Regions from separate parts of the Bradyrhizobium sp. USDA 3262 genome, predicted to be linked through region 1. Evidence: riboswitches for the same ligand, from Rfam matches in the RefSeq annotation. Region 1 holds a riboswitch; the other holds the start of a gene.
The links. Region 1 has a riboswitch for glycine ahead of ACVWYP_RS31255 (D-amino acid dehydrogenase). Riboswitches for the same ligand answer to the same signal wherever they lie in the genome.

Region 1 (14,839 bases):
GCCATGATGTTGCCCCAGGTCGGCGTTTCCGGCGAGATGCCGGCGCCGAGGAACGACAGGATCGCCTCGGTCAGGATCGCGGAGGCGCAGACATAGGTGCCTTGCACGATCAGCGGCGCGATGGTGTTCGGCATCAAATGCCGCCACATGATCTTCGGCAGGCTGGTGCCGAGCGAGATCGCTGCCTCGACATAAGGCTCCTCGCGTGCGGTCAGCACCACCGAGCGCACCAGCCGCGCCACGCGCGGGATCTCGGGGATGGTGATCGCGACCATCACGGTCCAGATGCTGGCACCCGACAGCGACACCACGGCGATCGCGAGCAGGATGGCGGGGATCGCCATCAAGCCGTCCATCACGCGCATCAGCACCGCATCGACCCAGCGGAAGAAGCCGGCGACGAGTCCGATCAGGAGGCCGATGGCGATCGAGCAGACGGCGGCGCCGAGCCCGATCACCAGCGAGATCCGTGCGCCGTAGATGATGCGCGACAACAGGTCGCGGCCATAGGCGTCGGTGCCGAGCAGATATTGCGCGCTCGACGGCTTCAGCCGCTGCGACGGTGTCAACAGCAGGGGATCATGCGGCGCAAGCAGCGGCGCGAAGATCGCTATCAGGATGATGAGGGCGAGGCAGATCGTCGCAACCGCGATGATCGGCGTCGACGTCAGGAAGCCGAACTTGACGCGGAACGGCCGGGTGACGGGAATAGAGGATTCGGGGAGGGTTTCGATCGCCATTGCTCAGTACCGGATACGAGGATCGAGCAGGGTGTAGGCGAGGTCGATCAACAGATTGACCGCGACGTAGATACCCGACGTCAAGAGGATCATCGCCTGGATCACCGGATAGTCGCGCGCCAGCACCGCATCGACGGTGAGGCGGCCGATGCCGGGCAGGTTGAACACGCTTTCGGTGACGACGACCCCGGAGATCAACAGCGCGAAGCCGGAACCTATCACCGTGATGACCGGAACCGCGGCGTTGCGCAGCGCGTGACGCAGCAGCACGCCGGTCTCGCCGATGCCCTTGGCGCGCGCCGTGCGCACGTAATCCTCACCGAGCACATCGAGCATCGAGGCCCGCGTCATGCGCGCGATCAGGGCGACGTAGATGAAGGAGAGGGTGCAGGTCGGCAGGATGATGCGCTGGAAGAACGGACCGAAGCCGGCCGAGATGCTCTTGAAGCCCTGCACCGGCACCCAGCGCAGATCGATCGCAAAGATCTGGATCAGCACATAGCCGATCACGAACACCGGCACCGAGAAGCCGAGCACCGAAAGCCCCATCACGAAGCGGTCGATCCAGGTGCCGTGTTTCCACGCCGCGATCACGCCGAGCGGCACCGCGACCAGGATCGAGAGGATGATGGTGGCCAGCGCGACCGAGATCGAAGGCTCGAGGCGCGGGCCGATCATCTCGAGGATCGGCTTGTTCGAGATCAGGGAAACACCGAGGTCGCCGTGCAGCAGCTTGGCGATCCAGGTGTAGAACTGGATGTAGATCGGCTCGTTCAGACCAAGCGAGGTCCGAATGCGTTCGAGCTGTTCGGGAGTCGCGTTGTCGCCGGCGAGGATGGCGGCCGGGTCGCCGGGCGTCAGCCGCAGCAACAGGAACACAAACAGAGCCACCACGCCCATCACGGGAATGGCGGCGAGGATGCGGCGAAGCAGATATCCGAGCAAATTTGATCCGTTGGGTTGTGGTCGATGAAGTCCCCAGCGGGACCGTTGCACACCAGACCGTAGCACAGATGGTAGCAGACTCACGGTAGAACTTGAGCAAGTCCCATGCCATCGGTGCTGCGGATTTTGCGGTGCAGCTAATCAGTCCTGTTGGCCGCGATTATTCCTCCGGTGATGTTCGAAGCAGTCCACTGGAAGGTGGATTGATTTCAGCTTTGCGCGCGTCGGCGGGCACATCGAGCCCGGCGCCGAACGACGGCGCCATCGGCGGCGTGTCGAGGTCGCGCCAATCGTCGATCGCCTGGGCCGCCATCTGCGCCGTCGCCGCCGACAGCGTCCAGCCGAGATGACCGTGGCCTGTGTTGTAGAACACGCCCGGAATCCGTCCGGCGCGAACCACCGGCATCATGTTTGGCATCATCGGCCGCAAACCCGCCCAGGGCACGACTTTCGACGTATCGATCTTTGGGAAATGATGTCGCACCCAATCCACCAGCGGTTGAATGCGGTCGGCGCGAATGTCGCGGTTGAAGCCGTTGAACTCGGCGGTGCCGGCGATGCGGAAGCGGTCGGCGCCGAGCCGGCTGGTAACGATCTTCGCAGCTTCATCGAGCAGGCTGACGGTTGGGGCCGCATTCCGGCTTTGCGGCGCATCGAGTTGCACCGTGATCGAATAGCCCTTCACCGGATAGACATTGACGCGGTCGTTGAGCAGGCTGGCGAAGTGGCGGCTCGCCACGCCGGCGCAAATCACGATCCCGTCCGCTTGCAATTGATGCCGCGTCGCGACCGCAGCATCAGGTGAAGCAACTTCGTTCCAGCCGACGCGGAAGCCGTCATCGCCGCGTGCGATCGTGTCGACGTCGGCTTCATGGACAAAGCTCGCGCCACGGCGGATGCAGGCGTCGGCAAGCCCGCGCGTGAATTTGTGGATATCGCCGGTCGCGTCCGACGGCGTGAAGAAGCCGCCATAGCAGGTTGTCTGCAGCGCGGGTTCGATGACGCGGATTTCGTCCGATGTCACCGGCCTGCGGTCGAGCCCGCCTTGCTGCAGCAGCGTATTGACCCGCAGGCCGGCCTCGAAGCCGGCCTTGTCGTGATAGACGTGCAGGATGCCGCGGCGTTCGAGATCGAAGGCGATGTTCTCGCGCTGTGCGATCGAGAACAGGTGCTTGCGCGCTTCGATTGCGAGCCGCGTGGTCTCGATGGTGTTGCTGCGATAGCGGCCGATGTGGCCGACGAACTCGCCGATCCAGGAATATTTGTGCCAGCTCGGCTTCGGGTTCATCAGCAGCGGCGCGTCGCTTCTGAGCATCCAGCGCAGACCCTTGAGGATGGTCGCAGCACTGTTCCAGACTTCGGCGTTGCTGGCGGAAAGCTGTCCGCCATTGGCGAACGAGGTTTCCATCGCGGCGTAGCGATGCCTGTCGAGGACAGTCACCTTGTAGCCGCGTTCAAGCAGGGCATAGGCCGTCGTTACGCCGGTGATGCCGGCGCCGATAATCGCGATATGTGGCATGATGGTCTTCAGGCTCCCGTGGGTTAGAGTCGCCGAACCACCGGTGAAACCGGCATTCGGCGCCCCATCTGTCACGGTACCTGAGAGCTTGATCCGCATCGGGCCGGGGCCAGAAGCGAACTATCCCCTTCGGTGGACGTCATGGCCCTTGATGTGCGGCCATGTTCGTCTCTCTCCAGATCGTCCTGACGATACGGTCCTTTTGCCTGAGAGTTTCCGGGGCGGTTGCTCCGTCGGCGCCGAAGGCAACAACACGAATGTTGTCGCTTCGATCTCTCCCGCATCGTCGCGTTGGACGGCCGGACCGTAGGCGAAGCCTTAAAAATGGACAAGGCTAAATTTCGGTCCGGCAGTGCCAACGTGTTGTGCAGTGCAATCGATGTCAGTCCAGCGTCGCCAACAATGCCGCCATCAGGCGGCCGCGCTCGGCGAGGCTGTCGACCTCGATATGCTCGTTGAGCGTATGCGCATCGGCGCCGCGAACGCCGAGACCGTCGAGCGTGGGGATGCCCATCGCGCCGGTGAAGTTGCCATCCGAGCCGCCGCCGGCGCTGCCGTGCGGCAGATCGAGACCCATCGCCGCCGCAAGGCCTTTTGCCTTTTCATACAGCGCCATGGTGCCCGCGTCGGGCTCCCACACCGGGCGAGTGACGCCGCGCGTCACCTTGAAGGTGACGTCGTTGGCGGTGCCCGACAGTGCCAGCATGCGCTCGACCCCACGGTCGAGATCGGCCTGGCGCTTGGCCATGCTGAGCGCTTCGCCGGTGCAGGTCGTTGCGACGCAATTGACCCACTGGCCGCCATGCACGATGCCGACCGAGAACGTGCAGTCCTCGGTGGTCATGCCGTCGATGGCGATGATCTGCCGCGCCATCTCGCGGATCGCGGAACGCCCGGACGACAGCGTCGCACCGGCATGGCTGGGCTTGCCGGTGGCTTCCAGATTGAAGCGCGCGATCGCATAGCGGCCGGTGACGACGCCGTTGTTCGGCCGGCCGGGCTCCGGCACCAGCACGTATTTGTTGCGCGCGGCTTCCGCCTCGATGATGTCGCGCGTCGACGGCGTGCCGACCTCTTCATCGGGGGTGAACAGCACGGTGATCGGCAGCGGTGTCGTGAAGGAGGCGCGCGCCAACTGCCTGATCGCCTCGATCGACAGGTAGTTGCCGCCCTTCATGTCGAAGATGCCCGGCCCGAAGCACTTGTTGCCTTCGCGCCGCCACTTCAGCTTCTCGATGGTGCCGACCGGGTGCACGGTGTCCAGATGGCCGGCGATCAGGATGCCGGGCTGGCCTTGTTTCGGATGGGGGAAACGGGCGCGGACGCAGCCCGCGAAGCCCTGGCGTCCGGCGATGCGCTCGATCGTCGCACCCATGATCGCCATCTCGCGGGCGGCGAGATCGAGCATGCGCTCGACCGCGGCCGCGTCCCAGGTCGGGCTTTCGCATTCCACCCAGCTGCGCAGGCCCTGCAGCATCGTTTCGGAATCAAAGGGGAGATTGGCTGGGTTCATCGTTTTTCTCTCTTGTTGTTCTGACGGCGCCGGCATCGCGCGGCGTTACGAAAATCTCAGCCGACGATTTTGTAAAGCCAAAATCTGGCGTGCGGCCTCATTCGTTTGTGTACGTCCGATGCGGCCTGAAACCGATTGACGCGCTTGGCGCTTGGTGCAAGTCTCGATTTCACAAGCCATACAGCATGTTAGTTCGCCTAAATAACGAACCGCATGCATAACGAATAAGCCGGCTTTGACCAGTTACACGTCAGGAGAGATTGCATGTTCCCTATCTCGCGTTGGAAACACCGCACGCTAGCGGCTGCGTTGACGGCGCTCGCGCTGTCGTTCGCACCGCAGGAATTGTCTTTCGCACCGCAGGCGATGGCCGCGGGCAAGACCATCACTGCGGTGATGCATTCGGATCTGCGCGTCATCGATCCGATCATGACCACGGCCTACATCACCCGCGATCATGGTTACATGATCTATGACACGCTGCTGGCGACGGATTCCAATTTCAAGATCCAGCCGCAGATGGCGGACTGGAAGGTTTCCGACGACAAGCTGACCTATACGTTCACGCTGCGCGACGGCCTGAAGTGGCACGACGGCGCGCCGGTCACCGCGGAAGACTGCGTCGCCTCGCTGCAGCGTTGGGGCAAGGTCGACGGCATGGGCCAGAAGCTGATGGACTTCGTCGCGAGCCTGGAGGCGACCGACGCAAAGACCATCACGTTGAAGCTGAAGGAACCCTACGGCCTCGTGCTGGAATCGATCGGCAAGCCGTCGTCGCGCGTGCCGTTCATGATGCCGAAGCGTCTTGCCGAGACGCCGCCGGACAAGCCGATCCCGGAACAGATCGGCTCCGGACCGTTCAAATTCGTGCAGGCGGAATTCCAGCCGGGCGTGAAGGCGGTCTATGAGAAGAACAAGGACTACGTGCCGCGCAAGGAGCCGGCGAGCTGGACCGCGGGCGGCAAGGTGGTCAAGGTCGACCGCGTCGAGTGGGTCACGATGGCCGATGCGCAGACGGCGGTGAATGCGTTGCAATCCGGCGACATCGATTTCATGGAGAACCTTCCGTTCGACATGCTGCCGGTGCTCGAAGCCAATCCGGATCTCAAGATCGACGTCCTGAACAAGTTCGGCTTCCAGACCCTCGGACGCATGAACTTCCTCTATCCGCCGTTCGACAATCCGAAGGTGCGCCGGGCTGCGTTCCTGGCGATGAACCAGAAGGACGTGCTCGACGCGCTGGTCGGCAACGCCAAATACCAGAAGATCTGCGGCGCCTTCTTCGTCTGCGGCACGCCGCTCGAGACCGACGTCGGGGCCGAAACGCTGGTGAAGGGCAACGGCCTGGCGGAAGCCAAGAAGGCGCTCGCCGCGTCCGGCTATGACGGCACCCCCGTGGTGATCATGGCGCCGGGCGACGTCACGACGTTGAAGGCCCAGCCTGTCGTGGCCGCGCAGCAGTTGCGCGAGGCCGGCTTCAAGGTCGACCTGCAGGCCACCGACTGGCAGACCGTGGTGACCCGCCGCGCCAGCCAGAAGCCGCCGAAGGAAGGCGGCTGGAACATGTTCTTCACCAACTGGGTCGCGGCCGACGTCTCCGACCCGATCGTTAACGCGTCGATCACCGGGCGCGGCAAGAATGGCGGCTGGTTCGGTTGGGCCGAAGACCCGAAGATCGAGGAGCTGCGTGACAAGTTTGCGCGCGCCGGCTCGGCTGAGGAAAAGAAGAAGATCGCCACCGAAATCCAGACCGAGGCCTACGATCAGGTGATCTACGTTCCGCTCGGCCAGTACACCATTCCGAGCGCCTGGCGGAAGTCGCTCACCGGCGTGCTCGACGGCCCGGCGACGCCGATCTTCTGGAATATCGACAAGTCCGAGTAAGCTTGCGGCTCAACGCAAAACGAATGGCCGGGACTTGTCCCGGCCATTTTTCTTTTCGCTATCGCTTGTCAGGTGTGGCTGTCGCGAAGCTGCTCCAGTCCGTCGCTAAGCGGTGGCCCGCCTGGTGGCGCGCTGCGCGGCGGGGAGGGGCGCTCCTTGCGCTGATCGCATTGGTCGGTTGCGCGCTTTGCGGATGGATCGTCGTTCGGCATCGTCATGCTCCAATTGCGGCATGACAACGAATACCCAGTGCATGAGTTCCGAACCGGCGACCGCTAATCGCCGTGGTCTGGTCTCATGCTGCTCGGGCTTGACAGGCTCGTGAGCTGCGTCAGTCCGATACCGGTCGCAATCCGATTGCTCTTCGCAATCCGATTGCTCTTCGCAATCCGATTGCAGTTTGCAATCCGATTGCAGTTTGCAATCTCCATCGCCGATCTCCGACCAAATTGATTTCACAATGCGACGGCCGCGAAATGAGCGGCCGGAATTTCCAATGCGGGAAGACTACGATGGTCAGCGATCGCGGCGTGTGAACCACGCCACAGCCGGAAAACACGAGGCGGCGAGCATCGCGATGCTGGCCCGCCTGGTGGGTCCGTGCACGGCATGCGAAGGCTGGTGCGGGCGGTGGGACTCGAACCCACACGACGTTGCCATCGAGGGATTTTAAGTCCCTTGCGTCTACCAGTTCCGCCACGTCCGCGTTGCGCCAGGCGCGCCGATTTCTAGCGCGTTTGGGCGCGGAGTGGAATTGTCATTATCCGGTGCTAACAGGTGAGCTTTCAAAGGCTTAAGCGGCCGCCCGCAATTCCATTTGCCTCGGCGGCCAAGCATTGGGATAAGCAGCGCGCCGCCGCGATTGAGCCTCAATCCGGACACCGGTGGCTGCTTTAGGCAATCTCAACACTGTCCGGTTAAGAAAGCTGAATGTCCGTTCGTTTCCCACGCCGCCCGAAGCTGCCGCGCGCGGCGGCCGTCATTGCGCTGCTCGCCTCGGCCGCGGGCGTTTCCGGCTGCGCGCAGATCGGCGACAGCGTGCCGTCGGCGTTCGCCGATCCCGCCAAGTACGAGCTTTATGATTGCAAGCAGCTCGAGAACGAGCGCAGCAATCTCAAGACCCGCGCGGCGGATCAGGAAAAATTGATGGCCAAGGCGGAGACCGGCGTCGGCGGTACTGTCGTCTCCGAGATGGTCTATCGCAACGAGCTGATCTCGATCCACTCCCAGCAGAAGCTGGCGGATGAGGCCTGGCGCAAAGGCAAGTGCCATGAAAGCACGCCGGACACACCTGCGGTCGCGGCACCCGCTGCCCCCACGCCGGCGGCGAAGGGCCCGCGCGCACCGCGAGGCCTCGTCCACTAGGCCGGCGTTTCCGAACGAGCCGGTTGTGACTGGCTGAGCTCAGGCGCGCCAATCGTAGATCCAGTCCTGCCGCGCCAGCATGCGCTCCGGACCGATGGCGCGGATCGCCAGATCGCGCGCGATCGCCGCCGGCCCGCCCAAATGATAGATGCGGCCCTGCTGTCGCGCCAGGCGCTGCACTTTCAGCACGCGCCCGCGCCGCATCCGTGCGTAGCGCTTCAGCGCGGCGGGAATGCCTGCGGTGTTTTCCCCGGTGCTGTCGCTCAAGGCCTTGGCGAGCACGGCCGCATCCTCGATCGCCATGCCGGCGCCTTGTGCGGCAAACGGCAACATCGCATGCGCGGCATCGCCGAGCAGCGTCACCGCGCCTTCGCTCCAGCGACCGATGTCGGGCAGGGTGAACAGCGCCCATTTGCGCCAGCCGTCGACCGCGCCGATCAGCATCCGCGCCGTCGCCGGCCAGCGCGCGGTGGCGAATGCACCCTTGATCTCGTTGATGTCGCCGGGCTCGCTCCAGCCCGGCCGGTTCCAGGTGCCCGATACGATCGCGACCACGTTGATCTGGCGTCCGGCCGAGATGGGATAGGCGACGAGATGCGCGTCCGGTCCCATCCAGAGCTGCACGCGCGGTGCGGCGTATTCACGCGGCAGGGCGGTGGCGTCCAGCGTGCCGCGCCAGGCGATCAGGCCGGAGAATTGCGGCTGTACATCCGGAAACAAATGCCCGCGCACCGACGACCAGATGCCGTCGGCGCCGATCAGCGCGACGGCCAATTCCTCCTGCCGTGAATTGCCGCGGCGTTGGATGACGGTGAGGCCTCTCGCATGCTTGGTCACATCCTCGAACTGGCAGCCGAGCCGCAGATCGATATCGGGATGGTCGTTGACGGCCGCCTGCAGCGCGGCCTGCAGGTCGGCGCGGTGGATCACCCAATAGGGTGCGCCGGCGCGGAACTCGGCGGCCTGGCCAAGCGGCATCCGTGCGATCTCGCCACCGGCCCGCGCGCTCAGGATGTTGACGGATTCAGGCGTGACCGCGCGCCGCGCAAGCGGTTCCTTGAGCCCGAGCTCGACCAGGATGCGGCTGGCATTGGGAGAGAGCTGGATGCCGGCGCCGGCTTCCTCGAGCCGTTCGGCCTTCTCCAGCACGACGACGCGAAAGCCCTGTGCCGCCAGTGTCAGCGACGCCGTCAGTCCTCCGATCCCGGCGCCTGCAACGATGACGGTTCGCGTCAGCGCCACGGAGCGGTCAGGCGACCTTGTCTTTCAGCACGCATTCCGGCGGCCGCGCTTCGCCGGCCGCGAGGTCGGCCGCGAAGCGATAAAGCGTCGAGCAGTACGGGCAGATAATCTCGCTGTCATTGCCGAGGTCGAGGAACACGTGCGGGTGGTCGAACGGCGGGTTGGCGCCGACGCACATGAACTCCTGCGATCCGATTTCGATCACCGAGACACCGGCATCGTTATGGAAGTGCGGGACGACGTGGTCGGACATATTCTCACCTTGATGGCAACGATGGGCAGACGCAATCAACAGCATGCGGCATCGCGAAATGCCGCGCACCATACTGACGGGAACAGTTGATTCCTAGAGCCCCGATGGCTCATTTGCTCATGCAAATTCGACACAATCTTGTCGTCCCAGAGAAGCCCTCCTTTGGTCGGAGCCGTTGTGTCGCAAAAACGGCACACTATCTCCAAGGCGAATAAAACTAGAGGTTTTAGCGGAGTGAATCGGGTGCGCGTCAGCTTGGCGGTGGTCGGCGTGGCGGCAAGTGCAGCCGTGGGCGCGGCTATTTGGCCGCACGCCCGTGACGCCGGCACCGTGCTGGCGGCGCGGGAGGATCCCGCTGCGCTCGCCGACATCAGGCTCAATTCCGTGCTGCGCAACAACCCGGCGTTGATCTCCGACAATATCGAGGCGGCGCTGGCCTCCGGCGATGCCGACCTTGCGGCCAGCTTTGTCGAACTCGCCGGCGAGAAGAACATCGCGCTCGGTGATGATCTCACCAAGCGCGTCGATGACGCGCGCGCCGAGCAATCATCCACCATGCATTTCGCCAAAGGCTTCGCCACCGGCCTGGTGACCGGCAATGCCGACGATGTCGCAAGCCTGTCCGGCACGGTCGCCGGCGACCTGTTCGTGTTCGGCGATGTCAGGGACGTCGTGCGCGAGGGTAAGCACCTCGTGATGGGCGAGGACACCGACCAGCTGGTGCTCGGCCTCGCGGCCGCCGGGCTCGCCGTGACCGCGGCCACCTATGTGTCGGTCGGCGGCGCCGGGCCGCTGCGCGCCGGGCTGACATTGGTCAAGGATACGCGCAAGGCCGGGCGGCTGAGCGAGGGGATGATCGAATGGGCCGGGCGTTCGACCCGCGAGGTCGTCGACCAGCCGGCGCTGCGCGAGGCGGTCGTATCCGGCTCGGTGCTGCGGCCGGTGCAAACCGCAACCGCGATCCGCGCGGCCTTCCGCGCCGAGAAGGCCGGCGCGCTGGTGCGCGTCGCCAAGGACGTCGGGCGCATCGGCGAAGCGGCGGGGGTTCGCGCTGCGCGGGATACGCTGAAGGTCGCCGAGAACCCGAAGGAGATCGCGCGGGCGGCGCGGATCGCCGAGGCGAAGGGCGGCCAGACCCGTGCGATCCTGAAGCTGCTCGGCCGCGGCGCGCTGCTGCTGGCGGCCGGCGCCTTCAATCTCACCATGTGGCTGTTCGGCGCGCTGCTGGCGCTGTTCGGCTTCCTGTCGTCGATCAAGGCCACCACCGAACGGGCCACCGCCTGGTGGCTCAGACGAAGCAAGGCGCTGCGCCTGAAGCGGCAGATGGCCGCGCAGGCTACCTTGGCGAGTATACCCGCCCAGGGTTAGGCTGGCGGTCGCCTGTCGATCGCCAATCGCAAATCCCAAGAAGAAACGGAATGGATGATGCCGAGTTTCCATCACGGCGATGTTGAAATTGCCTATATCGACGAAGGCGCGGGCGAACCGATCGTGCTGGTGCACGGCTTTGCCTCGAGCAAGAACGTCAACTGGATCTACCCGACCTGGGTGTCGGATCTGGTCAAGGCCGGCCGTCGCGTGATCGCGCTCGACAATCGCGGCCACGGCGAATCCGCCAAGCTCTACGATGCCGCGCAGTACGAGATCGAGACCATGGCCAGCGACGTGATCGCGCTGATGGACCATCTCGGAATCACGCGCGCCGACATCATGGGCTATTCGCTGGGCTCGCGGATGACGGCGATCCTGGCGCGAGAGAATCCCGATCGGGTGCGCTCGGCGATCCTTGGCGGGATCGGCATCGGACTGATCGAGGGCGGCGGCCCCGGCGAGACGGTCGCGCTGGCGCTGGAGGCGCCGTCGCTCGACGATGTCACCGACCCGGTCGGCCGTACCTTCCGCGCCTTTGCCGACCAGACCCGCTCCGACCGCCGCGCGCTCGCCGCCTGCCTGCGCGGTTCGCGCCGCCTGATGACGCGCGAGGAGGCGGCCGGCATCCGCGTGCCGGTCTTGATCGCGGTCGGCAGCAAGGACGAGATCGCGGGCTCGGCGTCAGCGCTCGGCCGGATCATTCCGGGGTCGGAGGTGCTCGACATTCCGAACCGCGATCACATGCGGGCGGTCGGCGACAAGGTCTACAAGACCGGGGTCATCGACTTCCTGTCGCGGCGAAAATAGATCGTCGGCTTCATCCCTGGCGAAGGCGCGCGCGGCCGCGATCAGCACCACGAAGGTCGCAACCCACACCATGCGCGCGCCGTAGCGGTCGTGCGGTCCCGAGATCACGCCGCAGACGAAGGCATTGCCGAGCAAGGCGAGCGTGACCGTTCCCGCCAGCAGCGTCAGATCGTCGAGCCGCCGCTGCCACAGGCCGCGGCCGAACAGGATGACGACCAGCAGCATCGAGCCCAGCGCGACCGGCACGTGGATGTGGTTGATCGCGGTGAAGTCGAGGTGCCAGCGTTGCTGCCGCGCCGCGCGCATCGGCGCGATTTGTTTGGGAATGTAGCGCTCGATGATGCCGTAGGTATGCGGGATCCAGCCATTGGTGCCTTCGCCGGTCGCGACATGCATGAGCTGGTCTGCGGTTGCCGTCAGCGCTGCCTTGGCCTGCCATTCCGGATATTCGGCCAGCGAGCGCAGCACGATGTAGCCCATCTCGTCATTCAGTCCCTTGAAGCGGCCGAGCGTGTTGAACATGCTGTGGCCCCACAGGAAGTCGTCGGCGGTCGGCGGCAACTCGTCGCGATAGGGGCAGAGCTTCAGCTTCTCCGTCGCGCAATGATCGCGCAGATATTGCGCGACGATGCCATCCTGCAGCATGCGGCCGAAGGCGACGCCATAGCCGCCGGGCGTCCAGGCCAGCTGTCCGGACAGCGCAAAGTTCGCCGCCAGCAGCATCGCCGCGCCGGCGACGGTGGTCAGGCTGCCTTGTACGAGGCCCGCAACCGGGATGCGCCGCCTGAGCCACGGACGCAGCATCCAGCCGACGCAGCACAGGCCGAGCAGCACCGCCAGCGTCGCGCTGTGCGTGGCGGCGGAAAACGCGATGAAGGCGAACAGCACCGCCTTCTCCAGCGTCGAGATCCGTTCGCCGTGCAGGATCAGGATGAAGAGCGCGAGCACCGAAAGGCCGGCGAAGATGTCGGTCAGCAGCATGCTGTCCAGCCAGGGCAAAGCGGTGGTCGCGATCAGCGCGAGGCTGATCGCAATCAGCCGGACCGGCCGGGCGAGGCCGAGCACGCGCAGCGTCAGCTGCAGGATCCATAGCGTCGCCAGGGTCTGGATGCCGAGGTTGAGCCAGAAATCCGACGTCTCGCCGACATGGAGGTAGATGCCGAACACCGTGGACCGGCTCGGCACCAGGTAGCCCTCATACCAGCGCGCCAGATAGCCGCCGGTATCCCATTGGAGCAGCGGATAGCCGTTCCAGAAGGCAGGGGCGAGCAGGAGGAGGGGGATGGCAATTGTCGCGATCCAGACCGACCGTGCATCGGTCAGGCGGGCACCTAAACTCTGGGTATTGATGATGTTTCCCCCTATTATTGGGGCCGACCATGCCCAAAACCACACTGGGGACGAAATCCGCCAATAGTTGCAGAAGCACGGCTTGATTTCGGCAAAATCCCGACCAATTCCCCTAGACGCCGGCCCGGGGGTGTTCGGCTGGGGTTTACTGTACTGAGCCATCCCGGGACGCGCTGGGTCCATCGTGCTATAACGCACATCAGAACAACCGAATTGCGAGAGCAGCTATGGCAGTTCATCAGGTCAATCCGCAGGGGAGCAAGCTCGCGGCGCTCGATCCGATCTGGGATCGAATCCGCGGCGAGGCGGAGGACATCCTGCGGCGCGAGCCGGAGCTCGCATCCTTCATCTACGCGACTGTGCTGCATCATGAGCGGCTGGAGGATTCGGTGGTCCATCGCATTGCCGAGCGGCTCGATCACGCCGCGCTGTCGGGCGATTTGATCCGCCAGACCTACGGCGAGGCATTGCGCGACGAGCCCGATATCGGCAACGCGTTCCGCGCCGATCTCGTCGCCGTCTATGACCGCGATCCCGCGACCTCGCGCTTCATCGATCCCTTGCTCTACTTCAAGGGCTTCCACGCGCTGCAGACCCATCGTCTCGCGCACTGGCTCTATCAGAAGGGCCGCAAGGATTTTGCCTTCTATCTGCAGAGCCGCTCCTCGGCGGTGTTCCAGACCGACATCAACCCGGCCGCCAGGATCGGTCGCGGCATCTTCCTCGATCATGCCACCGGTTTCGTCTGCGGCGAGACGGCGGTCATCGAGGACGATGTCTCGATCCTGCATGGCGTCACGCTCGGCGGCACCGGCAAGGAGAACGAGGATCGCCATCCGAAGATCCGCCACGGCGTGCTGATCGGCGCCGGCGCCAAGATCCTCGGCAATATCGAGATCGGTCATTGCGCGCGCATCGCGGCCGGCTCGGTCGTGGTCAAGCCCGTGCCGCACAACGTCACGGTCGCGGGCGTGCCGGCGAAAATCGTCGGCGAGGCCGGCTGTGCCGAGCCGTCTCGCACCATGGACCAGATGCTCGGCGCGATCGGGCTTTGATTTCACTCGCTTTCTGATCGCGGCGAAAACGCGCCCAAACAAGAGTCGTGTGCGCAACATCACGTCGCCAAAGCCTGAAAAGGCTCTGGCGATCTTTGCCGTCTCGTCCTAAAACTCCCCCGAAAATCATCGACCCGATTGGAGACGGCCGTGGACGTTCAGGAAGTCAGGAAGCTCGACGCGTATCTCAAACGCGTGTTCAGCAATCCCAAGATCCGCGTGGTGCCGCGGCCCAAGAAGGATGACTCGGCCGAGGTCTATATCGGCGAGGAGTTCATCGGCGTGCTGTTCGTCGACGACGAGGACGATGATCGCTCGTTCCAGTTCCAGATGGCGATCCTGGAAGAGGATCTGGCCGAGTAGGGCGGAACAGCAGCGTTGCCGGCCGGCTCCGTCGCTTGAGCGCCGGAGCCCGTTGGCGTGCGCGGCGCGGATCGACGGATCTGGCCGCGCGCCGGTCACCAGCTTCGAGAACGTGAGTGAGGTACCGCGTCAAAGCCAATGCGGGCACGATCAGCGACAGGCCGGCGAGCAGCAATAGTATCAACACCACGGTGCGGAACATCTCGTCATCGATCTTTCCGTACAGCGTGAAGCCACTCCAGAGGCCGGCGAGAAGGAATGGCAGACCCAGCCCGTACAGTTTGACGGTTTCCGTCGTGAAGGCGCCGGTAACGCCCATCGAAATCGAGATCACCACAAAGGCGGCGAACAGGACCGGCTGGAACACCGCGCGCTGCGCGTCCTTCGTCCAGCCGCGCCATTGGCACGAGATGGTCGAGACAACGCCACCCA
Region 2 (14,839 bases), 170 kb from region 1:
GAGCGCGTCGTTGACCTCGACCACCTCGCCGGTGATCGGTGCGTAAACGTCGGAGGCGGCCTTGACGGATTCGACGACAGCGGCGGCCTCGGCCTTCTTCAGGCTGCGGCCGACCTTGGGCAGTTCGACGAACACGACGTCGCCGAGCTGCGACTGCGCATAGTCGGTGATGCCGATCGTGGCGACGTCGCCCTCAATGCGGAGCCATTCGTGGTCGGACGTGTACAGCGTCGTCATGGGGAGCGATCCTTTGGCGTTTAGCGTTTGTAGGTATTGGGGACGAAGGGCGTGGCGGCGACTTTCAGCGGGAGCCGCTGGCCGCGCACTTCGGCGAAAACGGTGGTGCCGACGGCGGAAAGGGCGGTCGGCAGATAGCCCATCGCGACCGGCGCATTGAGGCTCGGGCCGAAGCCGCCCGAGGTCACCTTGCCGATCTGTTCGGTCGAGGTCGGATCCGCGAACAATGCGGCGCCTTCGCGCACCGGGGCGCGGCCGTCGGGCTTCAGGCCGACCCGCCGGCGCGCGGCGCCATCTGCGAACTGCGCGAGAATCTTGTCGGCGCCCGGGAAGCCGCCGGCGCGGGCGCCGCCGCTGCGGCGAACCTTCTGCACCGACCATTCCAGCGCGCCTTCGACCGGCGTCGTCGTGGTGTCGATGTCATGGCCGTAGAGGCACAGCCCGGCTTCAAGCCGCAGGCTGTCGCGCGCGCCGAGCCCGATCGGCAGCACGTCGGGATTGTCGAGCAGCGCGGTGACCAGGGCTTCCACCTTGTCTGCGGGCACGGAAATCTCAAAGCCGTCCTCGCCGGTGTAGCCGGAGCGCGAGACGAAGCAGTCGACGTCGCCGACGCGGCGCGGACCGGCGTCCATGAATTTCATCGAACTGACATCTGCACAAAGTTTCGCCAGCGCCGATTCGGCTTTCGGCCCCTGCAGTGCGATCAGCGCGCGGTCGGCCAGCGATACGATCTCGCAAGTGTCGGCGAGATTCGCACGCAGATGCGCCTCGTCCTCGGCCTTGCAGGCGGCGTTGACCACCAGGAACAGGTGATCGCCGAAATTCGCGACCATCAGGTCGTCGAGCAGGCCGCCGTCATTGTTGGTGAATTGCGCGTAGCGCTGCCGTCCCGGCGCGATACCGACGATGTCCTGCGGCACCAGTTTTTCCAGCGCGAGCGCCGCGTCGGTGACCTTGCCGGATTTGGCCTTCAGCACGAGCTGGCCCATGTGCGACACGTCGAACAGGCCGGCTTCCTTGCGGGTGTGCAGATGCTCCTTCAGCACGCCGGCCGCATATTGCACCGGCATGTCGTAGCCGGCGAACGGCACCATCTTGGCGCCGCGCGCCAGGTGCAGCGCGTGCAGCGGGGTCTGTTTCAGCGGAGAAGTTTCGCGTGCAAGCATCACAGGGCCCTCGCGGTTCCCGTCGGGGACCTATTTCCCCTTGAGAAACCTGCAGAAAGCCCCATCTGTCGCTGTGCCTGAGAGTATTATCCCGTCGGCGGACGCATCGGGGCGAACCCCAGCGTCTCTTTCCAGATGTCAGACGTCACGCGGTCCTTTTGCCTGAGAGTTTCCGGGGCGGTTGCTCCTTCGGCGCCGGCGGTAAGGCCGGTCTCTCCCGACGTGACTAGGTATAGGTAGGTAGAAAACACGGCGCCACCAAGACTGTCAACGCAGCTGCAGCAACTATCCAATGGGCTTTGTGCTGCCGCGGCAAGCCCATGATCCGCCTGCACAGTTTCTGGACACCGCAGCTGGCAATGTCTAAAAGCGTTCGGCCGGAAAATGACGCCTTTTTGCGGCTGGCCGGCCCCTTTTTCCGATTGGATGAACATGAGCAGCGTCAACGACATCAGGTCGACATTTCTGAACTTCTTCAAGGAGAACGGCCACGAGATCGTGGCCTCGTCGCCGCTGGTTCCGCGCAACGACCCGACCTTGATGTTCACCAATGCCGGCATGGTGCAGTTCAAGAACGTCTTCACCGGCGTCGAGAAGCGCGGCTATCAGCGCGCCACGACGTCGCAGAAGTGCGTGCGCGCCGGCGGCAAGCATAACGACCTCGACAATGTCGGCTACACCGCGCGCCATCTCACCTTCTTCGAGATGCTCGGCAACTTCTCGTTCGGCGATTACTTCAAGGAGCGCGCGATCGAGCTCGCCTGGAATCTGATCACCAGGGATTTCGGGCTGAAGGAGGACAAGCTGCTGGTCACCGTCTACCACACCGACGACGAGGCGGCCGGCTACTGGAAGAAGATCGCGGGCTTCTCGGACGACCGCATCATCCGGATCCCGACCTCGGACAATTTCTGGGCGATGGGCGACACCGGCCCGTGCGGTCCGTGCTCCGAGATCTTCATCGACCGCGGCGAGCACATCTGGGGCGGACCTCCGGGCAGCCCGGAGGAGGATGGCGATCGCTTCCTCGAATTCTGGAACCTGGTGTTCATGCAGTACGAGCAGGTGACGAAGGAGGAGCGCGTGGCGCTGCCGCGTCCCTCGATCGACACCGGCATGGGGCTCGAGCGCATGGCGGCCATCCTGCAGGGCGTCGAGAGCGTGTTCGAGACCGATCTGTTCCGCAATCTGATCGATGCGGCGGCGTCGGCCCTCGGCCACGGGCCGAGCGAGCAGAACGTGGCCTCGTACCGCGTGATTGCGGACCATCTGCGCTCGTCGGCGTTCCTGATCGCCGACGGCGTGCTGCCGTCGAACGAGGGCCGCGGCTACGTGCTGCGCCGGATCATGCGCCGCGCGATGCGCCATGCGCAGCTCTTGGGCGCGAGCGAGCCGCTGATGCATCGCCTGGTCTGGGCGCTGGTCCGCGAGATGGGCCAGGCTTATCCGGATCTGGTCCGCGCGGAGAAGCTGATCGAGGAGACGCTGCGGCTGGAGGAGACGCGCTTCCGCAAGACGCTGGCGCGCGGCCTGTCGATCCTCGACGAGAAGAGCGCCGGCCTCAAGAAGGGCGACATGTTCGACGGCGACACCGCGTTCACGCTGTACGACACCTATGGTTTTCCGCTGGATCTGACGCAGGACGCGCTGAAGTCGCGCGGCATCAGCGTCGACCAGGCTTCGTTCACCGACGCGATGGAGCGGCAGCGCGTGAAGGCGCGTGCCTCCTGGGCGGGCTCGGGCGAGGCGGCGAGCGAGGCGATCTGGTTCCCGCTGCGCGAGAAGCTCGGCGCGACCGAATTCCTCGGCTACGAGACCGAGAGCGCGGAAGGCGCGGTGACGGCGCTGATCAAGGACGGCGCCGAGGTCGAGAGCCTGAAGGCCGGCGAGAGCGGCGCGATCGTGCTGAACCAGACCCCGTTCTACGGCGAGTCCGGCGGCCAGGTCGGTGACATCGGCGTGCTCACCGGCGAGGGCGTCAAGTTCCGCGTCACCGACACGCAGAAGAAGGCCGGCGATCTGTTCGTGCATCTCGGCACGGTGGAGCAGGGCACGCTCGGCGTCGGCACCGCGCTGCAGCTCGAGGTCGATCACGCCAGGCGTTCGTCGATCCGCGCCAACCATTCGGCGACGCATCTGTTGCACGAGGCGCTGCGCCAGGTGCTGGGTGATCACATCGCCCAGCGCGGCTCGCTGGTCACGCCGGACCGGCTGCGCTTCGACTTCGTGCATCCGAAGCAGATCACGCCGGAAGAGCTCGCCCGGATCGAGGACATCGCCAACGATGTCGTGCTGGAGAATGACGAGGTCACCACCCGGATCATGGGCGTCGACGATGCCCGTGAGGCCGGCGCCCGCGCGCTGTTCGGCGAGAAGTACGGCGACGAGGTCCGCGTCGTGTCGATGGGCAGGGGGGCCCGCGATCACGGCCAGAACGCGCTCGGCTGGTCGGTCGAGCTCTGCGGCGGCACCCATGTCCGCCGCACCGGCGACATCGGCATGATCTCGGTGACCGGCGAGGGCGCGGTCGCGTCCGGCGTGCGCCGCATCGAGGCGCTGACCGGGCATCACGCGCGCAAGCATGCCAACGACACCATCGCGCTGGCCAAGACCGCGGCGCTGGAGCTGCGCACCACGATCGACGACGTGCCGGCGCGGATCGCCGCGCTGATGGAGGAGCGCAAGAAGCTCGAGCGCGATCTGTCTGACGCCCGCAAGAAGCTCGCGATGGGTGGCGGCGGTGCGTCGAACGGCGCCGCCTCAGCCGTTCGCGAGGTCGGCAATGTCAAGCTGCTGGCGCGCGCGGTCGAGGGCGTCGAGACCAAGGATCTCAAGAGTCTCGTCGACGACGGCAAGAAGCAGATCGGCTCGGGCGTGGTCGCGATCGTCGGCGTCACCGAGGACGGCAAGGCCGGCATCGTGGTCGGCGTCACCGCCGATCTGACCGCGCGGTTCAACGCGGTCGAGCTCGTCCGCAAGGGCTCCGAGGTGCTCGGCGGCAAGGGTGGCGGCGGCCGGCCCGACATGGCGCAGGCCGGCGGGCCCGACGGCGCCAAGGCCGACGCCGCGTTGTCGGCGATCGAACAGGCCATGACTCAACAGGCATCGGCCGGCGCCTGACGGAGAGGCTGATCGTGGCGACGGCTCCGCTCAAGCCCACGATCGGCGATCCCGGGCTGCGCGACCGTCTCTACGAGCTGCTCGAACGCGATGATCTGCCGCATTCGGGCGGCTTGCGGTTCGCCCGGATCATCGTCGCCATCATCGCCTTCGATGTGCTGGCGGCGATTCTGGCCTCCGTGCCCGAGATCGACGCGCAGTTCGGCTGGCTGCTGACGACCATCGAGATCGCGGCGGTCATCGCCTTCGCGTTGGAATATGCCGCGCGGCTCTGGAGCGTGGTCGGCCACTCGCTGCGCGACATGACGCCGGCGCGGGCACGGCTGGAATACGCCTTCTCGGCGCTCGGCGTGATCGACCTGCTCGCCTTCCTGCCGTCGGCCATCGCGCTTGCCATCGGCGACAAGACCACGCTGGTGCTGTTCGGCATGCTGCCGTTCCTCAAGCTGGTGCGCTATTCGACCGCGATGCGCTCGCTGCTGGCGGCGCTGCATGCCGAGCGGCGCACGCTGTTCGGCTGCGTGGTGATCCTGACCGGCGCGGTGCTGCTGTTCGCCTCGCTGCTCTATGCCATCGAGCACAAAGTGCAGCCTGACAAGTTCGGCACCATGCCGCAGGCGATGTGGTGGGCGATCGTGACGCTCGGCACCGTCGGTTACGGCGACGTCGTCCCGATAACGCCGCTCGGCCGGACCGTCACGGTGGTCGCGATCGTGGTCGGCTTCGCGATGATCGCGCTGCCGGTCGCGATCATCTCGACGGCGTTTGCCGACGAGGTCCGGCGCCGCGACTTCGTCGTGACCTGGGGCATGCTGGCGCGGGTGCCGCTGTTCTCGCATCTTGGCGCCGCCGATATTTCCGACATCATGCGGCTATTGCGGTCGCAGACCATCGAGGCCGGCGAGGTGCTGGTGCGGCGCGGCGATGCGGCCTCATCGATGTATTTCATCACCGCGGGCGAGGTCGAGATCGACCTGCCGAGCCAGCTTGTACGGCTCGCCGACGGCGCGTTCTTCGGCGAGATCGCGCTGCTGCGGCGGACCAGCCGCTCCGGCACGGTGACGGCGACGCGCAAGACCAAGCTCCTGGTGCTCGATGCGCAGGACTTCCATGCCCTGATCGAGCGCATGCCGGCGCTCGCCGCGCATGTCCGGGAGACCGCCGAGGCGCGGCTTGCCGATCCGCTCGCGGCCGGCGGCGACCTGGCCGCCGCAGAGATCGCCCAGGCGCCGCGCGAGACCGACGGCGGCATCCGCGACTAGAGCCTCATTCGATCGAATCGGAACCAGGCTCTCGATTCTTCGTTTGACGCGTTTTCTTCACGCGGACCGGTTACCCACTTCGCTCGAAAACGCTCAGTCCCGTCGCAGGAACACGTAATCCGCCGAATATGCCGCGCCCTTCAGCGCGCCTGATTTGTCGCAGGCGCCGCTGAGCTCGCCGCCCGAGGTGTTGATCCGCTGCACGGTTGCGACGCCGGAGAGCAGGCCGTTGCCGCGGTGGGCAATCACCTCGAGCTTCAGCCAGGCAATGTCGGAAGGCGTTGCGCCGGGTGCGCTGCCGGAGGTGCGGGCGGTCACGGCGCTGCCGTCGACATGCTCCCAGTTCGGACCCGCATAATGCCGGCCGACCGTGCGGCCATCGGCGATCAGGGTCGCGACCGGTTCGCGGAACGACCAGGCGAGCTTGCCGTCGGTGACCGGCTTGCACTCATAGACCTGCACGCCCTCGGCATGGACCGACAGAACCGGGGACTCGCCGGGCGCCGCGACCGCGTCGGGCAGGGGGCCGGCAGCGAATGCCGCCGACCCGGTGAGCGAGAACGATGCGAGCACGACGGCTCTGACAAGGGCCATGGTCATGCTCGCACCTGTCTTCCCAGGATGACGGCCTCAGGCCGCGATCGCCTTCACGAGGTTGTCGGACACCTTGTCGAGGAATCCGGTGGTCGAGAGCCAGCGCTGGTCGGCGCCGACCAGGAGCGCGAGATCCTTGGTCATGTAGCCCTCCTCGACGGTCGCGACGCAGACCTTCTCCAGGGTGGTGGCGAACTTCGCCAACGCTTCGTTGTTGTCGAGCTTGGCGCGATGGGCGAGGCCACGGGTCCAGGCGAAGATCGACGCGATCGAGTTGGTCGAGGTCTCCTTGCCCTTCTGGTGCTCGCGGTAGTGGCGGGTCACGGTGCCGTGGGCGGCCTCGGCTTCCACGGTCTTGCCGTCCGGGGTGAGCAGCACCGAGGTCATCAGGCCGAGCGAGCCGTAGCCCTGGGCCACGGTGTCGGACTGCACGTCGCCGTCATAGTTCTTGCAGGCCCAGACATAGCCGCCGGACCATTTCAGCGCCGAGGCCACCATGTCGTCGATCAGGCGGTGCTCGTAGGTCAGGCCCTTGGCGTCGAATTCCTTCTTGAACTCGCGGTCGAAGACGTCCTGGAAGATGTCCTTGAAGCGGCCGTCATAGACCTTCAGAATCGTGTTCTTGGTCGACAGATAGACCGGGTAGTTGCGCATCAGGCCGTAGTTGAACGAGGCGCGGGCGAAATCGGTGATGGAGTCGTCGAGATTGTACATCTCCATCGCGACGCCGGCGCCGGGCGCCTTGAACACTTCCTTCTCGATCACGGTGCCGTCCTCGCCGACGAACTTCAGCGACAGCGTGCCCTTGCCGGGGAACTTGATGTCGGTGGCGCGGTACTGGTCGCCGTAGGCATGGCGGCCGATGATGATCGGCTTGGTCCAGCCGGGAACCAGGCGCGGCACGTTCTTGCAGATGATCGGCTCGCGGAAGATGCAGCCGCCGAGGATGTTGCGGATGGTGCCGTTCGGCGACTTCCACATCTGCTTCAGGCCGAATTCCTTCACCCGGGCCTCGTCGGGGGTGATGGTGGCGCATTTGACGCCGACGCCGACCTTCTTGATGGCTTCGGCGGCGTCGATGGTCACCTGGTCGTTGGTCTCATCGCGGTATTCCATGCCCAGATCGAAATAGAGCAGTTCGACATCCAGGAACGGGTTGATCAGCTTGTCCTTGATGTACTGCCAGATGATCCGGGTCATCTCGTCGCCATCGAGCTCGACGACGGGGTTGGATACCTTGATTTTTGCCATGATGGGGAGGCCCTCTTGGGAACGGCGCGCTTTTGACGGCGGGGATGGAAAAGACGCCTGCGCTATAGCACCGCCCGGGGGCGGGCGGAAGCGGAGGGGTTATGCACTTTCAGCCCATCTTTTCACCTAAAATGGGACCTGAGTGGCCGTCCCCGCGACGATGTACCAGGTCACGAACAGGCCCGCGATCAGGGCCCCCGGCAGGCTCGATCCGGTCCGCCGCCAGGTGAAGGTCGCGATCACGGCGACGATCGCGAGCAGCGGCACGAACTGGATCGCGACGATGGTCGAGAGCGGCACGAAACCGGGGTCCGGGACCGGGTTGAACAGCTTCCCCGTCAGCCACAGCGTGCCGTATTGCAGCACCAGCAACACGATGAAACCGAACGTCAGCGCCAGGATGTTGGTCAGGTACAGCGCCCCGCGCGGCGCATCCATGGTCGAGAAATTCCGGTGCAGCACGTGCAGCGCCACGACGAAAAACGCCGTGAACGGAATCAGATAGATCAGGAAGATGAGGAATTGCTTCGCGCTCATCAACTTGAGCGCGACGATCCAGAAGCGGAAGTCGATCTTGAAGGCGAGGTCGGCGAGCCACAGCGCGGCATAGCCGACCGCGACCGAAGCCAGCGCGATCACGACGGATTGACCGACGAGGCCGGTCCGGCTGGCGCGCCTCGGAGCGAACCGCATCAGGGCGAGCGTGATCAGCCCGTTGATGATGGCCCAGACCAGGATCTGGTTGGTGATGCCCTGCGGCAGGAACGCGCTAGGGGTGACGAAGGTGCCGCCCAGCGCAAAGGCCGGGTAATAGGTCAGCGCCGGGATGAAGGCGGACAGGATGAACGCCGTGGTCCAGCGCCGGCCGCTCGCGGCCTGATGCGGCGGCATCGTGCCGTCGGCAACCGCCGGCAGCCGCAGGCGGGAGAACATCCTGGCTTCCAGCAGCCCGTCGAACGTCCCGATGACCAAGGCAATGAAACCGATGAGGGCGACCAGCGTGCCGATCTCCTTGCGGAACCAGATCTGGTCGTCGACCGGACGCGGCGTGCCGCCCTTCAATGTCTTGGCGAACCAGTCGAGGCTGTAGCCGATCGCCTCATGCGAGATGTGCTCGGCCGGATGGGTCATCGCCGGGGTGTACAGCACCCGCGCGGTGCCGCTAGCCGGATCGCCATAGACCTTGCCCGGCTCGACCGCGCCTTGCGTGCCGAACAGCGCCCCAGAGCTTTGGGCTCTTGGTGACGTCGCGCGCGAGCTGGACGCCCCACATCAGGTCGGGGAATTCCTCGTACTGCGCGAACACCAGCGCGGTGTTGCGCGGCCCGTTCGCCGTGCCCTCGGCGGCGAATGGCTTGCCGGTGGACGAGCCCTCCAGCACCATCGACTTGTAGTCGTTGGGCATCGCTGCCGCGGCCGCCAGAACCGTCCAGCCGCCCATCGAATGGCCCTCGAGCCCGATATTCTCCTTGTCGACGAATTGGAGGCTGCGGAGATAGGCAAGGCCGTCAGGTCCGCCAAAACCGTTGGCGAAGGAGGGCGGGTCGCTATAGCCGTGGCCGGTCTGGTCGAGCGCGAGCACCACGTAGCCGCGGCGGGCGAACTCGATGGCGAAGCCGTCCTGGGTCTCGCGCGAATTGATATAGCCGTGGACGGCGAGGATGCCGGGCGCCGGAATCTGCGGCGTGGCATTCGGTGGGATGTAGAGCAGGGCGCTCATGGTATTGCCCTTGGCGCCCTTGAAGCGCACATCCTCGATCCGGATGCCGCCGGCGGTCTGCGTGACGTGGGCGAGCAGACCCCCCGCCACGATCAAGATCAGGCCCAAAATCGCCAGCGTCCATCTGCCCCGCATCGTCGTCCCCCCAAGGTGCCTCGCCGTTCAACCGGCGTCTCAAGCGTGCCTTTACAGCTTCGCTTTGGTTGTGGTTGATAGCCTATCCGAAGGCCAAGTGCGCGCGAGCGGCAGCCTTCGCTTCGTGCGATTGGGACTCCGATTGAGGATTCGCAAACGCCGCTAACCCTGTTATCTCCTTGGAGAAAATGGTCCCGCGCAAAACCGGTGCAAAGCTGGTCGATGCGGTCTTGGGCCCCTGCTTGAGATTTTGAATCAGCCGCTTTGGATGCTGATTCAAAATCTTCAGACGTTGAATCAGAAAGTGAAGTGAGATGTCCGGCACCGACAAGACCAAGGCAGGGCACGACCTTGCCGGTCCCGTCGTCATCCTGGTCGAGCCGCAGCTTGGTGAGAACATCGGCATGGCCGCGCGCGCGATGGGAAACTTCGCGCTGTCGAGGATGCGCATCGTCAACCCGCGCGACGGCTGGCCGAACATTGCCGCCCAGCGTGCCGCCGCCGGCGCCGACCACATCATCGGTTCCGTCGAGCTGTTCGACACGGTCGAGCAGGCGATCGCCGATCTCACGCTGGTGTTTGCGACCACCGCCCGGGCCCACGACCAGGCCAAGCCGGTGGTCGGGCCGGAAGGCGCGGCGGGTGAGATCGTCGGCCACGTCGCATCCGGCGGCGGCGCCGGCATCCTGTTCGGGCGCGAGCGCGCCGGCCTGACCAATGAGGAGGTCGCGCTCGCCAACCGCATCATCACCTTCCCGGTGAATCCAGGCTTTGCTTCGCTCAATCTGGCGCAGGCGGTGCTGTTGATGGGCTACGAGTGGTTCAAGCTCTCGACCGCGGGGGCGCTGCCGTTCGCGATGCCCGAGCGGTCCGAGCCGGCCTCCCAGCACCAGATGCAGGCGTTCTTCGACAACCTCGTCGCCGAGCTCGACAAGGTCGAGTTCCTGCGGCCGGCGGAGAAGCGCGACACCATGCTGGTGAACCTGCGCAACATCTTCACCCGGATGGATCCGACCAAGCAGGACATGCACACGCTGCACGGCGTGGTGATGGCGATCGCCGAGGGCCGCAAAGGCCCCGCCAAGGGCGGGGTGCTCGACGGGGCCCAGGCGACGCGCTTGCGGGCGCTGCTCGCCGAGCAGGGGCAGGGTGGCGCGACCGCCGACAGCAGCAGCACCGTGCGCGGGCTCGCCCGGCTGCTCCGCCGCAATCCGACCGACGCCGAACGGATCCTGTGGCAGGCGCTGACGCGGGACCGCCGCTTCGCCGGCCAGTTCAAGCGCCAGACCCCGGTCGGCCGCCACATCCCCGACTTCGTCTCCTTCGTGCACCGGCTCGCGATCGAACTGGTCAACCCGAACGAGAGCGAGGCCATCGGAGCCGACCGCGCCAAGCGCAGAGCCTGGCTCGAGGCGCGCGACTATCGGGTGGTCGACATGCACGTGGCCGAAGTCGAGCGCGATCTCGACGGCGAGCTCGCGCGGCTGGAGGCGGGGCTGCAGCAGGCGCGGTAGCTTACGCAATTGCTCTGTCCGCGGAGCAAGAACGGGATTCGAGTAAGCGACTCTTTACACACGTCGTCCTGGCGAAAGCCAGGACCCATAACCACCGCATTGGATTGTGAAAGGGATCGTGGCCACAGCGTCGCGCAACAATTGAGATTTGGGGTAATGGGTCCCTGCTTTCGCAGGGACGACACTGTGTTTGTTGCGCGGCCGGTGAGTCACACATACGCGTTCTCGCGACGCGCTTCGCCCGAGCTTTGCTCGTCGTTTCGCCGCTCTGACTACAGAGGGCGAAGGGAAAGCCGAGTGCCGACCGCAGGCGGGGTGCGGCGCGGATGGCGTGGTATCTGCCGTCACAATCCCGAAGGCAGCATCTCGCTAGGCTCGTGCCGACACCAGCCACAGACCCACATGCAGGTCGCGCCCATCCGCTCCGAGGCTTGCGGCGAGCGCGTTGCGTACCGCTTCCATGGCGCGATGACGTTGATCGTCCGTGGCATTCTCGAGCAGCGCAGGCAGCGGGCCGGCCTGCGTGATGAAGGCCATGCTTTGCGCGATGTCGCCGCTATGGATCGGCACGTCGGCGGCCTTGAGCGCAATCTCGTGAAATCCCGCCTCGGTCAGGATGCCGCGAACGCGCTCCTCGCGCGCGAACGAAAACATCCCAGGCGCCGATGGATCGAGCGGCGGCTGTGGCGGCACGTGCGGCCGGGCCGCCTCGATCGGTACGCGAAACCACGGCGACTCCGGCATGGTGCGAAAACAGACGAACACCAGCCGCCCGCCCGCCCTCATGCCGCTGCGGATGTTGGTGAAGGCCTTGACCGGGTCATCGAAGAACATCAGGCCAAAACGAGAATACACCAAGTCCGCCCAGCGCGGTTCGAAGCCGTAGATCGTCGCGTCGGCCAGCGCACAAGTGACGTTGCCAAGCCCCGCCTCGGCGACACGATGCCTGGCCAGATCCAGCATCGGAACCGAGATATCGACACCCAACGCAGTACCTGACGGACCAACAACCCTGGCGAACGCCAACAGTGTGTCACCGGTGCCGCATCCGATATCGATCACATGATCACCCGGTTTTGCCGCCGCAGCACCCAGGCTGACGCTGGTGACCGACGTGAAGACATCGCTGATCACGGCTTGCTGCGAGACCCATGAGTGCCCCATGGTGCTGTTCCAAAACTCTGCTCCTCGGGGGTTTGCGGTAGGCGTCTGCATTTGATCAATCTCCTGGTGCTGAAAATCCGACGGAGTGTCGCCTGAAACAAACTGCAAAAAATTCCAAATGGAATGCGAACTGCAGCCGACGCGCTTCCCATGTCGGCTTCAGGCCATCAGGACGTCTTCGCACGATCCGCATCTGATCGATGCTGGACGGCGCTCAGGTGGTGGAGTCATTGCCGCCGCTGCCCTTCGGCCTGGACATCGGAGGGATGCAGCTGCCGAAGCGTGGATCGAGCGGATCGTAGCGCGACCTCATTCTCGCGACGATGTAGAGCGCCGCCAGTGCGAAGGAGCCGAGCAACAGCAGGCCCCATGCAGGTGGCGGACCTGCAATCAAAAGCACTGCTGCTCCAACGAGGACTAATGCGAAAATGCCCGAAGACAGTTTTGAAGCCATGATCGGCTCCGCAGTTAGCGCAAGGACGGGATACTACCCTGAAATCGATCTAGTTGTGAGAGGCTGGCTGCGACACGCCAGCGCAGATATATCCACCTGCGCCGTGAACGGAGCAACGGCCAGTTCGCTCCCGGCCGCGAAGGTCACTGTTGCGAGTTAGACGTTGAGTTGGCCCCGGCTCACTTGCTCACTGCCGCGTGGATGGCGCGGCAATGTTGTACCAGTACGTCATGCGAGACCACGAAGTCCTTCAACGGCGTCTTGATGTCGTAGAAGTAGATGTTGGCCACGAAGCCATAGATGCCGGCATCGACGGTCGTCGGTTTGTCGCCATGCACATAGCCACGGCTCGGGATCAGGCTCGCCAGTGCGGCGAGATCGGCGAGCCCGCGGGCCATCGCGGCATCAGGCTCGAAGCGGCCGATGCCCTGGTAGTAGTAGCGCCGGGCGTTGAACTCCTTGGCCTTCATCAAGCCGTCGTCGGTGAGGCCCGGATGCTCGCCCTTGAGCGCATCGCGGAACTGGGGCCAGTAGCGCTCATCCTGCCAGCGCGAATAGGACATCACCCAGTAGAGATCGTCGAGCGTCCGCGTGACGAGGAGATTGGTCGTGCGCTGCGCCGGCGTCAGCGCGGCATCCAGCGTCACGCCATATTTTCCGGTGACATAGGCGAGGATGGTCTCGCTGTCGCCGACGGTGTCACGGCCGTCGACGATATAAGGAAGTTGCTGGCGCGGCGCCTTCGACGCATCGAAGATGTGCTCGTGCCGGAACGGCACGCCGGCGAGCTTCAGAAAAGCGAATACCTTCAGACCATAGCCATTATTGTCGGCGACGCCGAACAACGGAGGATAGGAATAGAGCGTGAGCATGGCGGCTCGTCACGTTCAAGGGCGCTGCAGGCTATCTCAGATACGCCAGCTAGGCGAGCCCCGCGACTTCCATCAAGGTCCACAAGGAGGAGAAATCTTGTCGTCCCTTTCTGTCCTCAAACCCCAAGGCGATCCAAAGGAGCCTTGATCCTTATCTTGAGGCCGTTCTGCCGCCAGTCGTATTCGATCTTGCCCCCGAGCTGACCGGCAATACTGCGCTCCGTGAGTACGCTGCCAAAGCCGGCGGCTTGCGGCGGCGCGGCAATCATGGGCCCGCCGGTCTCATCCCACTCAAAATGCAAGTCGCCACCTTGCGTCTCCCATTTGATACGGATCGCCCCGCTCGGCTCCGAGAGTGCCCCGTATTTGGCTGCATTCGTCGCGATTTCGTGCAGCGCAAGGGCGAAGCTCGTTACGGCCATCACGCCTACAGGCACATCGGGGCCGCCGATCATGATGCGGTCGCGCGAGCCGTCGTCATAGGGTTGCATGACGGTTCGCACGACCTCGTCCACCGTCGTCCGTTCGCTATGCGCCTCCGTACCCATGATCCCCGGACGTATAAGGTCCTTGGCCCGCATGAGGGCATCCAGCCGCCCGCGAAGCGAATGTGCCATTTCTTGCGGCGTTCGAGCTGATCGAGCACTAAGGCTAATGATGCCGTGGAAGATCGCGAACAGGTTTTTCACCCGGTGGTTCGCCTCTCGCGCAAGCAACCGTTGATGCTCTTGCGCTTCCTTCTGAGTGGTGATGTCCACCACGACACCGACGAAGTTGGTAAGCTCGCCGTTCGCGTCTCTCAGGCATTCGCCGCGCGCCTCGACCCAGCGGATGGTTCCGTCTTTGTGGAGCAGCCGGTATTCCTGGATGTACTTTTCTCCGGTGGCGACCGCGAGACTCACGGCCGCAGTAGTCCGCTCCACGTCCTCCGGATGGATGCCCGCGACATATTCCGACAAAGGTGCGCCTTTCTCGCCCTTGGCGGGATCGACTGAGAACATTTGTGCGAAATACGCATCCGAATAGAACGTGTCCGTCGGCACATGCCAGTCGAACGTGCCTATCATGCCGGCGGCACTTAGCGCTTGGGTGAGCCGTTTCTCCGCTCTGGCCAGTTCGCGCTGTGCCACAACCCGTTCAGTTGTCTCGTTCACGATGCAGAGGACGCCGCCTATGTCGCCCGCCTCGTTCCGAACCGGGGAATAGGAGATGTCGAAATAGACGTTCTCCGGATAGCCGTGCCGCTCGATGTAGAATGGACGATCCTTGGCGAATACGGTCTCACCAGTGTCGAGGACGCGCCTTAGCAGAGGTTCAAGATCGTCCCAAAGCTCCGCCCAGTTCTCTCGC

Region 2: another riboswitch for glycine. It lies ahead of gcvT (glycine cleavage system aminomethyltransferase GcvT); the one in region 1 lies ahead of ACVWYP_RS31255 (D-amino acid dehydrogenase).

Annotation. Positions count from the first base shown of each region.
Region 1 covers NZ_JBSSCT010000001.1:6,608,348-6,623,186, reverse strand. Annotated here, with positions in the region: gene ACVWYP_RS31265 (ABC transporter permease) at 1-740, opposite strand, end outside; gene ACVWYP_RS31260 (ABC transporter permease) at 744-1,685, opposite strand; gene ACVWYP_RS31255 (D-amino acid dehydrogenase) at 1,846-3,204, opposite strand; glycine riboswitch at 3,271-3,385, opposite strand; glycine riboswitch at 3,389-3,495, opposite strand; gene ACVWYP_RS31250 (M20/M25/M40 family metallo-hydrolase) at 3,587-4,717, opposite strand; gene ACVWYP_RS31245 (ABC transporter substrate-binding protein) at 4,982-6,601, shown strand; tRNA gene ACVWYP_RS31240 (tRNA-Leu) at 7,221-7,307, opposite strand; gene ACVWYP_RS31235 (twin-arginine translocation pathway signal) at 7,532-7,966, shown strand; gene ACVWYP_RS31230 (FAD-dependent monooxygenase) at 8,006-9,208, opposite strand; gene ACVWYP_RS31225 (zinc-finger domain-containing protein) at 9,216-9,461, opposite strand; gene ACVWYP_RS31220 (hypothetical protein) at 9,696-10,829, shown strand; gene ACVWYP_RS31215 (alpha/beta fold hydrolase) at 10,887-11,639, shown strand; partial or broken gene ACVWYP_RS31210 (hypothetical protein) at 11,643-13,034, opposite strand; gene cysE (serine O-acetyltransferase) at 13,217-14,044, shown strand; gene ACVWYP_RS31200 (DUF3126 family protein) at 14,195-14,407, shown strand; gene ACVWYP_RS31195 (sulfite exporter TauE/SafE family protein) at 14,319-14,839, opposite strand, start outside.
Region 2 covers NZ_JBSSCT010000001.1:6,774,229-6,789,067, reverse strand. Annotated here, with positions in the region: gene gcvH (glycine cleavage system protein GcvH) at 1-237, opposite strand, end outside; gene gcvT (glycine cleavage system aminomethyltransferase GcvT) at 258-1,403, opposite strand; glycine riboswitch at 1,545-1,633, opposite strand; gene alaS (alanine--tRNA ligase) at 1,836-4,523, shown strand; gene ACVWYP_RS32080 (cyclic nucleotide-gated ion channel) at 4,535-5,785, shown strand; gene ACVWYP_RS32075 (DUF3455 domain-containing protein) at 5,879-6,385, opposite strand; gene ACVWYP_RS32070 (NADP-dependent isocitrate dehydrogenase) at 6,416-7,630, opposite strand; gene ACVWYP_RS32065 (hypothetical protein) at 7,757-8,779, opposite strand; gene ACVWYP_RS32060 (alpha/beta hydrolase family protein) at 8,793-9,485, opposite strand; gene ACVWYP_RS32055 (TrmJ/YjtD family RNA methyltransferase) at 9,800-10,999, shown strand; gene ACVWYP_RS32050 (class I SAM-dependent methyltransferase) at 11,369-12,214, opposite strand; gene ACVWYP_RS32045 (hypothetical protein) at 12,378-12,617, opposite strand; gene ACVWYP_RS32040 (glutathione S-transferase C-terminal domain-containing protein) at 12,797-13,489, opposite strand; gene ACVWYP_RS32035 (PAS domain-containing protein) at 13,606-14,839, opposite strand, start outside.